Regions from separate parts of the Providencia xihuensis genome, predicted to be linked through region 2. Evidence: predicted binding sites of a transcription regulator. Region 2 holds the regulator's gene; each other region holds the start of a gene.

The links. Region 2 encodes PhoB, which activates phosphate uptake and scavenging genes when phosphate is short. Its sites were predicted from a motif close to CTGTCATAAAACTGNCNNAT; they were not measured.
Region 1: a site for PhoB is predicted at 1,739-1,758, ahead of nudF (ADP-ribose diphosphatase). Genes of this name have one in related genera too.
Region 3: a site for PhoB is predicted at 1,769-1,788, ahead of phoA (alkaline phosphatase). Genes of this name have one in related genera too.
Region 4: a site for PhoB is predicted at 1,223-1,242, ahead of serA (phosphoglycerate dehydrogenase). Genes of this name have one in related genera too.

What each region holds. Positions count from the first base shown of each region.
Region 1 is NZ_CP169565.1:3,558,511-3,561,700, forward strand. Features, by position in the region: gene cpdA (3',5'-cyclic-AMP phosphodiesterase) at 1-341, opposite strand, end outside; gene nudF (ADP-ribose diphosphatase) at 1,010-1,648, opposite strand; gene tolC (outer membrane channel protein TolC) at 1,958-3,190, shown strand, end outside.
Region 2 is NZ_CP169565.1:783,312-786,501, reverse strand. Features, by position in the region: gene phoR (phosphate regulon sensor histidine kinase PhoR) at 1-880, opposite strand, end outside; gene phoB (phosphate regulon transcriptional regulator PhoB) at 904-1,593, opposite strand; gene sbcD (exonuclease subunit SbcD) at 1,830-3,041, shown strand; gene ACE2AL_RS03340 (AAA family ATPase) at 3,047-3,190, shown strand, end outside.
Region 3 is NZ_CP169565.1:665,186-668,375, reverse strand. Features, by position in the region: gene ACE2AL_RS02870 (GNAT family N-acetyltransferase) at 1-34, opposite strand, end outside; gene phoA (alkaline phosphatase) at 253-1,692, opposite strand; gene ACE2AL_RS02860 (alpha/beta hydrolase-fold protein) at 1,874-3,190, opposite strand, start outside.
Region 4 is NZ_CP169565.1:1,536,801-1,539,990, forward strand. Features, by position in the region: gene rpiA (ribose-5-phosphate isomerase RpiA) at 116-778, shown strand; gene serA (phosphoglycerate dehydrogenase) at 1,261-2,511, shown strand; gene ACE2AL_RS06730 (5-formyltetrahydrofolate cyclo-ligase) at 2,558-3,148, opposite strand.

The sequences.
Region 1 (3,190 bases), 1.7 Mb from region 2:
TTCGCACTCGAAATCCCAGCCACTCGCAGGCTTTCGACCATTGCAGGAGGATAATCGTGATTTCCAGGGAGCCAAACACAAGGTGCAGGAATACGTTCGATGCCTTTTGCAAAGTGTTGATAAGCTTTTGGTGATTGGTCTTGAACCAAATCCCCTGTCGCAACGATCAAGTCAATTGGGAGATTTTGTGCTGCGATAGCATCAAGTACCGCCTGATAGCTTCGATACGTATTTACACCTAAAAGGGTATTTTCTGTATCAGCAAACAGATGCGTATCAGTAACCTGTAAAATTCTCACTACATTAGAGTGCTTTGCAGTCACTTCAAGCTGGCTATCCAAAAGTCTTCCTTTTCCATAAATATTGTTTATGCCTAATCTATTCTATTCATTACAACTATACAAAAACTCAACACACTTGCAGTTCACCTATCTAACTTATGAATTCTTTTCATAACACCCTAAAACAACACGCTGAATTACGCTAAATAATTCGAGTTGCAAGAAGGCGGCAAGCTAAGCAAGCCCAAGGAGCATACATAAGTATGTGACTTGGGTTGCGCAGTGTAGCCAACACACTTGCAGCTTGCTGTAAAACCTAACTTATTACACGTATTGAACAACTACGCGCCCTAGCAATGCACTGAATTACTCTAAATAATTCGAGTTGCAAGAAGGCGGCAAGCTAAGCAAGCCCAAGGAGCATACATAAGTATGTGACTTGGGTTGCGCAGTGCAGCCAACACACTTGCAACTTGCTGTAAAACCTAACTTATTACACGTATTGAACAACTACGCGCCCTATCAATGCACTGAATTACTCTAAATAATTCGAGTTGCAAGAAGGCGGCAAGCTAAGCAAGCCCAAGGAGCATACATAAGTATGTGACTTGGGTTGCGCAGTGTAGCCAACACACTTGCAGCTTGAAGTATGACGAGTAATTGAAGTATGACGAGTAATTAGTTAAATATCTGCTAATCAGCACACACTTCACTAGATTAATTGTTCTTTAAGATAGTTTCATCCATTTTTCATTAAGTTTTTGATAGTTGAGCTGTAGCCACTGAATGGCAATGACTGTTGCTGCATTATCAATTGTGCCATTTTCTACCCACTGGTATGCCTTTTCTCTGCTAATAACGTGAACTTTGATATCTTCGTTTTCTGAGGCTAAACCGTGGATACCTTCAGCTTGAGTGCTATCGACTTCGCCAACAAATACGTGCATGCGCTCTGTTGTCCCGCCAGGGCTTGAAAGGTAGCTGAGCGCTTTTTCCGCATGGCGGATCTCAAGGCCCGCTTCTTCTATTGCTTCACGGCGAATGACCTCTTCTGGGGATTCATTTTCTTCAATCATCCCTGCTACGGCTTCGAGCAACCACGGCGTTTCGCTGGTTTCTATTGCTGGAAAGCGAATTTGTTCAATTAGCACAACATTATCGGTTTGCGGATCATAGGGTAAAACAACACCCGCGTGACCACGTTCAAAAACTTCACGGCAAATTTCGTTACTCCATCCACCAGCAAACAATTTGTGGCGAAATCGGTATTCCATCATTTGAAAAAAACCGTTAAATAATTTACGCTTGGATATAATTTCAACATCATTTTTGCCATATTTAATTGGCTGTTCTATTTTATTTGTCATTGCATTCTCCAAACACACTGATTTCCATCTTAAGGAAATAATTGTGGATTAAAACTGTTTTTAAGGTTTTTTAACCTCAGATGAGGTAATGTTTAATAAAATTGAGACAAAATGGCACAAAAGGCTACCGTGAATTCAAACGAACCTCTGCTACAATAAGCGCCATTATTCAAATCTAAGAGCAACATAGGGTCTGTTTTTTTATGATTGTCTCTAAAACGCATATTTTTATATCAAAGGCCTCAATTAGGCATGGTACGTTTTAGGCAACAGGCTCAACTTAATTTGCTGTTTAATCAAGGAATCAAAATGAAGAAACTGCTTCCCCTTTTAATTGCGATGAGTTTTGTGGGTCTCAGTACCAATAGCTACGCAGACGATTTACTGCAGGTTTACCAAAAATCGAAAGAAAGTAACCCTGAGTTAAGAAAATCATTAGCTGAACGTAATCAAGCTTTTGAAAAAATTAATGAAGCTCGCAGCCCATTATTACCTCAATTAGGTTTAGGCGCAGGGGCAAGTTACGGTAGTGGTTACCGCGATGCGAATAACACCGAAAGTACTGGTTTAAATGCATCACTGAAATTAACGCAAACTGTTTTTGACATGTCGAAATGGCGTCAACTGACGATTCAAGAAAAAACGGCTGGGATTTCTGATGTCACTTACCAGACTAGCCAGCAACAATTAATTTTAGATACCGCAACTGCTTACTTTAACGTTTTAAAAGCAATTGACGCGCTATCTTATATTGAAGCCAATAAAGAAGCGGTTTACCGCCAATTAGACCAAGTTACTCAACGTTTTAACGTTGGCCTTGTGGCGATTACTGACGTGCAAAACGCCCGTGCAAACTACGATAGCGTTATCGCACAAGAAGTTGCAGGTCGTAACGACTTAGAAAATGCGATTGAAAAACTGCGTCAAGTCAGCGGTGTATACTATAACCAACTGGCATCTTTAAATATTGAGCGCTTTAAAACCACTGAGTTGGGCGACATCAACGCTATCTTAAAAGAAGCAGAAGAGCGCAACCTTAGCTTATTAAGTGCACGTTTGGCTCAAGACGTTTCTCGTGAAAATATCCGTTTAGCAGAAACAGGCCATATGCCAACGGTGAGTCTTGATGCATCAACCGCAGTAACCAATACCTATAACCATGGTAGTGGTTACAACAATAGCTTAACAGGTAAAGGTGCAAGCAACAGTTATAATGGGCAAAACAGCATTGGCTTAAACTTAAGCATTCCTTTATACACGGGTGGTGCAACGAGTTCACAAGTTGAACAAGCACAATACGGTTTCCAAGGTGCGAGTGAGCAACTGGAAAGTGTTTACCGTAACGTGGTTCAGTTAGTTCGTTCATCATTTAATAACGTCTCTTCATCTATCAGTAGCATCAATGCATACAAACAAGTGGTTGTGTCTGCACAAAGCTCATTAGATGCGATGGAAGCAGGTTACCAAGTGGGTACACGTACAATTGTTGACGTATTAACATCAACAACTGCGCTGTACCAAGCGAAGCAAAATCTGTCTAAC
Region 2 (3,190 bases):
AACTTAACGCTTCTTGCTCAATCATTTTGAGGATTACTGGAATGTTTACCTGCTCATCAAGGTTGATTTGCGGTGCAATTTCGATACGAGATAACTGCAAAAGCTGTTTAACCAAATTATCCATTCTATGAGCTTGCTCTTGCATCACATTCAGCGCTTTTTTATTGACGGCTGGCATACCTTCCTGGTCATCCATTACCTCAAGATATCCCTGAATAACGGTAAGTGGAGTACGTAGTTCGTGGCTAACGTTAGCAAAAAAATCCCTACGCGCTTTCTCCAACCGACGTTTTTCAGTGACATCTCGCGCCACCATCAGTAGTTGCCCTTCGGTATAAGGCAAGATACGAAACTCAACAATTTCCCCACTATTCAGCTCAATGGTTAATGCTTGGTCGTAGCTTTTGATTGAAAAATAACGACTAAAATCAGGGTAGCGCAATAAATTGAAAATATGTTGGCCATTATCTTCTGGCCAGCGAAAGCCTAACAAAGCCTGAGCGTGGCGATTACACCAAAAAATATTGCCTTCAGTGGTCATCATCACAACGGCGTCGGGTAAGGATTCAGCGCCACTACGAAAACGTTTAATCAACTGCCCTAATTCGCGGCGACGTTTACGATTACGCTGCTGCATCTGGTATATACCGTAAAATATCGGCTCCCATCCTCCTCGCCCCTCGGGTGGTAACATACTTTTATCCAACCAAAGCCAATAAGATAGTTTTAGCAGGTTATATGCATGCCACACTAAGGCTGCCAGTAACGAAACCACCAACAGCCAAGGCAAATGCCCGATAAAAATGGACAAAATCAGCGCTGGCAAGATAAATAAAAACAGCCCCCAAACCAGCTGTTTAATCGATAAGCGTTCAAGCACGCATGTCTCTCCCTAGTTTGTCGTTAATAACGAACAGAGAAACGGTAACCCGTACCGCGTACTGTTTGCACCATTTTATCATGACCTTCAGTTTCTAGCGCTTTTCTTAAACGCCGAATGTGCACATCCACCGTTCTATCTTCGACGTAAACATTCGCGCCCCACACATAATTCAAGAGCTGCTCACGGCTGTATACACGCTCAGGGTGAGTCATAAAGAAATGCAGAAGCTTATATTCCGTTGGCCCCATATCAATCGGGGTGTCATTACTCGTCACACGGTGGGAGGTTGGGTCTAACGTTAACCCATTCATTTCGATGATATCTTCTGTCGACATCGGAGAGATCCGACGGAGAATAGCTTTAACGCGAGCAATTAACTCTTTCGGGGAAAACGGCTTAATCAAATAATCATCAGCGCCGACTTCAAGCCCTTTCACACGATCTTCTTCTTCCCCGCGTGCTGTTAACATCATCACGGGAACATCACGCGTCGCGCTATCGCGCTTCATATGTTTAATCACTTGGAGACCTGAACCACCAGGGATCATCCAATCCAATAAAACCAAATCAGGGAGAGGATCAACTAACTGTGCAATTGCGCTGTCATAATCATCAGCTTCAATTGGCTGAAAACCATTCTGTTCTAATACAAAACAAACCATTTCTCGGATGGGCGCTTCATCTTCAACCACTAGAATGCGTCTTGCCATGATTGTTCCTGTAAATAAGAAGACATTGTTAATGTGAACGCATTATGCGTCACTTTTATGACAGAATTATGAATGTCTATTCGCAAATCAAATATTTCTCCTTATATTAGCGGGTAAATGTCATCTAAGTGAAATAATTCCGCCATAACACGAGAAAAACACGAGGTTTTGATAGGATCAGGTATACTGGATAGCAGTAATTTATGCCCTTTATCAAAGACAGGAACGGATGGCTCATGCGCATTATTCATACCTCTGACTGGCATCTTGGCCAATACTTTTTTACCAAAAGCCGTGCGCCTGAGCACCAACACTTTTTAGATTGGTTAGTAAACCAAGTCGAAATTCATCACGTTGATGCCGTTATCGTAGCAGGGGACATTTTTGATACAGGGTCACCACCTAGTTATGCCCGCGAGTTATATAATAAATTTATTGTGGACTTGCAAAAAACGGGGTGCCAGTTGGTTATTTTGAGCGGTAACCACGATTCCGTCTCCGTTCTGAATGAATCGAGCGCATTATTAAGCTACCTCAATACCCAAGTGGTCACCTCTGGCAGTGAACCGAATGTTATTACTCTACACAATAAACAATCGCAACCCATTGGCCTCGTGTGTGCCATTCCTTTTTTACGCCCTCGGGATATTCAATTGAGTGTTGCAGGGCAAAGTATTGAAGAAAAACAGCTTTCGCTACAAACCGCTATTCATGACCATTACCTAGCCAGCTACCAATTTGCCCTCGAACAACGCGCAATGCTCGGCGTGGATATTCCAATTATTGCTACGGGGCATTTAACTGTCATTGGCGCGGAATTAACCGATTCCGTGCGTGATATTTATATTGGCACATTAGAAGCCTTCCCTTCAGGGGCGTTCCCCCCTGCGGATTATATTGCTCTTGGCCATATTCATCGCCCTCAAGTGATTGGTGGAAAACAACATATTCGCTATTGCGGATCCCCTATTGCCCTCAGTTTTGATGAAACCGCCCAACAAAAAAGTGTCTGTTTAGTTGAATTCACAGGCAGCGAATTAACCGAAATCACCCCGTTAGCGATCCCTATTTTTCAGCCCTTACAGACGATTAAAGGCTCATTAAAAGAAATAGAACAACAACTTAGCGTATGGCAAGATTACCAAGGTGAGAATGCAGTTTGGTTGGATATTGAGGTGGCCTCTCAAGATTATCTCGCGGATATTCAACAACGCATCGAAGCACTCACACAAAACCTTCCCGTTGAAGTCGTGTTACTGCGCCGTGCGAGAAAGCAAAAACAAGGGCAAAACCTTGCGTTGGCCAATGAAACCCTGAATGAACTTACAGTAGAAGAGGTTTTCTTACGCCGCCTTAGCGAAGAAACGCTAGAAGACCCTGAACGTGAACAGCGTCTAACCCAACTTTTCCAACAATCCTACGACGCATTACGCCAAGAGCAAGGGTAATTGATATGAAAATCTTAAGCTTACGCCTCAAAAATATTAATTCTCTCAAAGGTGAATGGAAAATCGACTTTACGCAAGAGCCGTTTGCCAGCCAGGGGCTATTTGCCATCACAGGCGCAACGGGTGCGGGGAAAACCACCTTATTGGAT
Region 3 (3,190 bases), 120 kb from region 2:
TTTCATCTCGTTGTAATTCGCGGATTTCTCTCATGATCTTATTCTCATTATCAGCGCCAATATAAACGCTCTTTATTATTATCAGGTGAATTTGTTTTCCAAGATAACCGATAAAAAAATAAGTTCAACCATTTCAATAAGCTATTAAGGCAAGGTTGAAATAAAAGCAAGATATTCAAAAGAGATGGGAACATAAAATAAAAAATTCCCCACAACATCCATATTGCGGAGAATTTACACTACAGGGTTGGTTTATTGCTTCAATCCCATTGCATCACGCATGGTAAAGAACAAATCGGTTTGGTCAGTCAGACCCATCACATTCGCAGCGTGTGGACCATAAGCCGCAACACGCAGCTGAGCACCAGTATGCTCTTGTGAATCATCTTCCTCAGAGTTACCGTAATTCACCACCATCACAGAGCCGTCTTTGGTAATCAACGCTTGAGTTAACCCCGTTGATTTCGTGCCTTCTGGAATAATTTGGCTTGAATGTGAATGGTCAGCAGTCACAATAACTAATGTATCACCATGTTTTTTCGCGAAATCTAAGCCCACTTGAACCGCTTGGTCAAGAGCAACCGTTTCACCAATTTGGCCGCATGGGTTGGCTTTATGATCTTGTTTATCGATAGATGCACTTTCAACTTGTAAGAAGAAACCATTTGGATTGACTTCTAACAGGTCAATAGCCTTTTGCGTCATTTGCGCTAGCGTTGGTGCGTTTGGATCTAATTTTGGATTCGGCTTACACTCCAGCGGAGCATTGTTGATGTTGCCATAGTGCACCGCCTTTGGCCCTTCCCACGCGACTGTCATGTTGCCATCGTGGAATAGTCCAAGTAGAGGTTTGTCTTGGTTTGCCAGTTTTATATCGTTCAGCGACTTCGCATCACGCACAATAGTATAACCGCGCTCAATCGCTTGTTGCTCAAGCGTCTTACCTTTATAGTCACCCGCTTTCGCTTCTTGTTTAAAGCTCTTCGCACCACCGCCCAACGTCACATCCGCACGGGTTACCAATAACTGTTCAGAAATCGAACCACGACCACCATTTTCAAGGGCATTGGTTCCACATTTTTCTGAAGTTTCTTCTGGGCCGTAACATTTACGTGCCGTCACGTGGGAGAATTGCGCCGCTGGCGTTGCATCTTGGATCTCAGAGGTCGTCACGTTACCTGTCGCTTTACCGTTACGTTTAGCGATTTCAATTAATGTTTCGTGGTCTTTACCAAAGACGTCTACCCCTAAAGCCCCATTGTAGGTTTTCACCCCAGAAGACCATGCTGTAGCGGATGCCGCTGAATCTGTGACGTAATCAGGCTTTTGCGTCTTTTTATCTAGCGCATAATGCGTATATTGCCCTGTAATTGGCAATGCATCGATACCTTTAAAGAATCCAGAAGCCCCTTCTGCATAGTTACGTGCAACGGTGATTTCTGAATCACCCATGCCATCACCAATAAATAAAATCACGTTTTTTGCTTTGCCATTATGTAATGCGGCTTTCATGATATCCGTTTGCTCGGTCGCTAAGCGACGTGCACCACCAAACTTGGTGATATCACCTTGTGCTGCGCGGTTTTCTGAAACTGCATCATTTTTATCCGCTGCATAAGCTGGAAGGGTGCTACCTAACATTAATGTGCTGACTGTGACAGCTAAAAGGGATTTCATAAAATTACCAGTCATAACTGTTTTCCTTGCCAATCAATAATGAAAAAAGAGGAAGTATGCTTCAAATAATGACAGGCATGCTAAAGTAACCAGATGACAGTTGAATGACGCTTTTATGGCGAAATGAAGACGATTGTCATAAATGTGAAAAAAGCAGCGCATTATCCGCTGCTTTTTTATTGAAATTAACGCGCTATTACCACTGAGAAGACAGTTGTTTAGTGCCTTCGTATAATGTTTCGCACCAAGAAACATAATCGTGCCCGCTGGGTAATTCAATGGCATCCACTAAATAACCTTTATGTTTCAACACTTCTAATAACTGATAATGATTTTGAATGATCCCGCCCCAGCTTCCTCGTTGCTCAAATAAGCCTGCTTCGAGGAAAAAGCGAATAGGCTTCGGTGGCATCGTTTCTATTTCACTGATTAACCATTCAGGATCTTCCCCTTTTGGCGCCCACCAATAAGACCCTGACATACTCAGCACATTGCCAAATATTTCAGGGTGTTGTAGTGCATTCCACGTTGCCCCTAACCCTCCAAAACTTGATCCAGCAATAATGGTATGTTCCGCTTTCGCATCAATACCTTTTTTCGCCAATTGCGGCATTAATTCATCCACCAGCAATTGCGGGAAAAGCGTGTTCGGAGGCAGTTCTTCGCCACGCCTATCAGAGCTAATACTGTCGACAAACACAATATTCATTGGTGGGAGAGAGCCCTCGTTCATCCAGCTATCAAAAAATTTCGCCATTTGATAAGTATGAAGATAGATTTGCCCATCCAAAAGTACCAATAACGCAGGCTGTTTCATCTGAATATTTGGGCGGTATACCGTAATTTGCCGCTCATTATTCAAAATTTGGCTAGATAAGGTAAAGGTTTCTAACTGCCCTTGAATGTGTTTTTTTTCAATAGCAGGAAATTGACACTGGCGAATATTCGGTGCCAGTGATAGCAAGGAAAAGCGATTATATTTATCCGTTGAGCCAGAAGGGATACTTTGTGAGTTGTAAGGGTCAGCCTGGGCGGTGACTAAAATGGCTTTGCGCTGTGCAAAACCGCCTTCAGGTACGGTAGGGATATCAGGGGCAATTTTATATTGAGTTAATGTATCCGCTGGAATGATGAAGGAACGGTGCCAAATATCCGTTCCTTCTATTTGCGCCATTCTTTCATGATTACCCGAAGGCGCTCCTAAAATATACGCATTGGACTTTGCTCCGCGCCATAAAAATGTCGCTCGTTTTTGTCGACCTGCAAGGTCTTCAATAAGCGGCGTCCCTTGCTTGGCAACCTCCTGCCAAAACGCATTAGTATCACCATGATGATAATGTTCATTGAGCAGGCTTTGTAGTTTAGGGCTAATGTGCTCGTTATCTTTTTTAATCTCTAAAGGCTGATAGTCACTCACATCAAACTGTAATTGCCATGATTTACCTGGAGAGCCTTGTAAATCGAGGTAATACACACCATTTGTCGGCACGATGTAATCAGCTGTATGCGGTTC
Region 4 (3,190 bases), 750 kb from region 2:
CCGACAAATCGCAAGAAGTAACGCACAAATGCAGCGAACAACACTGCAACTTATTTTCGGTTCGGTATATACTCATTCACAATTACGTCTCAATTAAATAGCAAAAGGCATGAGCATGACGCAGGATGAATTAAAAAAAGCGGTGGGTTGGGCAGCACTAGAATACGTCAAACCAGGCACAATTGTCGGTGTAGGTACAGGGTCTACTGCATCGCACTTTATTGATGCTTTAGCGACAATGAAAGGGCAAATTGAAGGCGCTGTTTCTAGCTCTGAAGCGTCTACTCAAAAACTTAAATCATTAGGTATTCCTGTTTTTGATTGCAATGAAGTGGATTCATTAGATGTTTACGTTGATGGTGCGGATGAAGTCGATCACCATATGAACATGATCAAGGGCGGTGGTGCTGCGTTAACACGTGAAAAAATCGTTTCTGCGATCGCGAAAACCTTTGTGTGTATTGTTGACCAATCAAAACTGGTTGATGTATTAGGTAAGTTCCCTCTGCCTGTTGAAGTTATCCCAATGGCACGTAGTTATGTGGCACGTGAATTGGTTAAACTGGGCGGTACACCAGAATACCGTCAAAATGTGATCACTGATAACGGCAATGTGATCTTAGATGTTCACAATTTAAGCATTGTTGATCCTGTCGCGTTAGAAAATACCATTAATGGTATTGCGGGCGTTGTCACTGTTGGTTTATTTGCTAATCGCGGTGCTGATGTTGTCCTGATGGGAACAACAGATGAAGGTGTTAAAACGATCAAATTATAATCGCTAATTATTTTGGTGAATTAATTGACCTAATTTATAGGCCAGCAAACTGTTTAGTTGCTGGCTTTTTTATAAGGTAAAAAAGGAATTAACGTATTTAGTTAGTGGGTAGATAGGAAAACAATTGACCAGTTTTATAAATATCATTAATTTGAAATTTATTTCATTATTTTTATTATTCCGCGATTTTGGTGATATATCTCACACTAATATGTATTGTGCAGGAAAAATCCTTATTTTGTGTTACTGCTCCTGATTTTCTACCATTTAACTTCTTTTTCTTCGCGCTTTTTAGCACCTCTTAAGCAAACGGTTGTATTGATACTGCGCGGAATTTTGCTATGTTGGTATACTCTTTTCAGATTTCAAGGTAGATGAATGTGCTGGTATGGATATGCCTTGAATTATGTTGAGCAAAACCATGAGTCAAACAAGCAAATTCATCTGTCACAAATTTAAAACGTTCACGATAGGGTAGGGAAATGGTCAAGGTATCTTTGCATAAAGACAAAATAAAATTTTTACTGCTAGAAGGTGTTCACCAGAGCGCTGTTGATAACCTAAAAGCGGCGGGTTATACCAATATTGAATACCATAAAAGCGCATTATCTGATGAAGAATTAAAAGAAGCGATCAAAGATGCGCGCTTTGTCGGTATCCGTTCCCGCACTCATTTATCTGAAGAGATTTTCGCCGCTGCTGAAAAATTAGTGGCGGTGGGTTGTTTCTGTATCGGAACCAACCAAGTGGATTTGGACGCTGCGGCAAAACGCGGTATCCCTGTCTTTAATGCACCATTCTCAAATACCCGTTCCGTTGCTGAGATGGTATTAGGTCAACTATTACTGCTGTTACGTCGTATTCCTGAAGCGAATATGCAAGCACACCGTGGCATTTGGGAAAAACAAGCAAAAGGCTGTTTTGAAGCACGTGGTAAGCGTCTTGGTATCGTTGGATACGGCCATATCGGTACCCAGCTGGGGATCTTGGCTGAAGGTATTGGTATGAATGTTTTCTTCTATGATATTGAAAATAAATTGCCTTTAGGAAATGCAACACAAGTGCGTTCTTTGACTGAGTTACTCAATATGAGTGATGTCGTCAGCCTCCATGTCCCAGAAACAGCTAGCACGAAAAACATGTTTGCTAAAGAACAGTTTGACCGCATGAAACCAGGTTCAATCTTTATTAATGCGTCACGTGGTACTGTGGTGGATATTCCTGCATTGGCAGCTGCGCTGGAAAGTAAGCATTTATCAGGTGCAGCAGTTGATGTATTCCCAAGTGAGCCTGCGGCAAATAATGACCCGAATGATCCATTTATTTCTGAACTGATTAAATTCGATAATGTGATCTTAACCCCTCACATCGGGGGCTCTACAGAAGAAGCGCAAGAAAATATTGGATTAGAAGTCGCAAGTAAGCTGGCGAAATACTCAGATAACGGTTCAACGCTCTCTGCGGTTAACTTCCCAGAAGTTTCTCTGCCAGTGCATACTGAAGATACTAACCGTTTCTTGCATATCCATGAAAACCGCCCTGGTATCTTGAATAGCATTAACCAAGTGTTTACTGAAAGTAACATTAACGTGGTGGGTCAGTATTTGCGGACATCTGGCAATGTTGGTTACGTCGTTATTGACGTATTGATGCAAACACCAAATCAAACAGATGAAGCGTTACAAAAACTGAAAGACTTACCAGGCACTATTCGTGCACGTCTGTTATTCTAATTTCGTATAACCCGTTTTATTTCTAATGCGATGGCGCAGGTATTGATTACCAGCGCCATATTTTTTTCGGGGTAATAATTTCAGGTAATGGAATATCCCAATGAGCAACAGGCAACTGTTCAACATGTTGGCAATCATGGGCCAGACCGATGGGGTAAAAACCACTTTTCTGCCAATTCGCTAACGTTCTATCGTAAAAACCGCCACCCATTCCTAAGCGTTGTCCTTGGCTATCAAAGGCCACTAGCGGAATTAACATCACATCAAGTTGCTCGGGTGGTAAAACATCACGCACATCTAATGGCGGCTCCGCAATATTAAAGCGATTTTTCACTAGCTGTGAATCTGGGTGATAGTGAAGAAATAGCAAATGGTGGGCACTAAAAGGGTGTAAAACAGGTAAGTAAATCTGTTTATTTTGTTGCCATAAGGCATCAATAAGCGGTTGGGTATTAATTTCACCATCAAACGATAAAAACAGGGCGATATTTTTTGCTTGTGCAATTTTAGGGTGCTGCAACGCATTGAGTTTAGCTTGTTCAGCCGCAATTTTTTGCTGCTCAGGGGTTAACTGACGGCGAGCTTGACGAATGGTTTGGCGAATTTGTTGGCGCTGGGTAGAAAGTGTGTCTTGCATATCAATAACCTACTGTGAACGGCGATAGGAAATAGCAATATT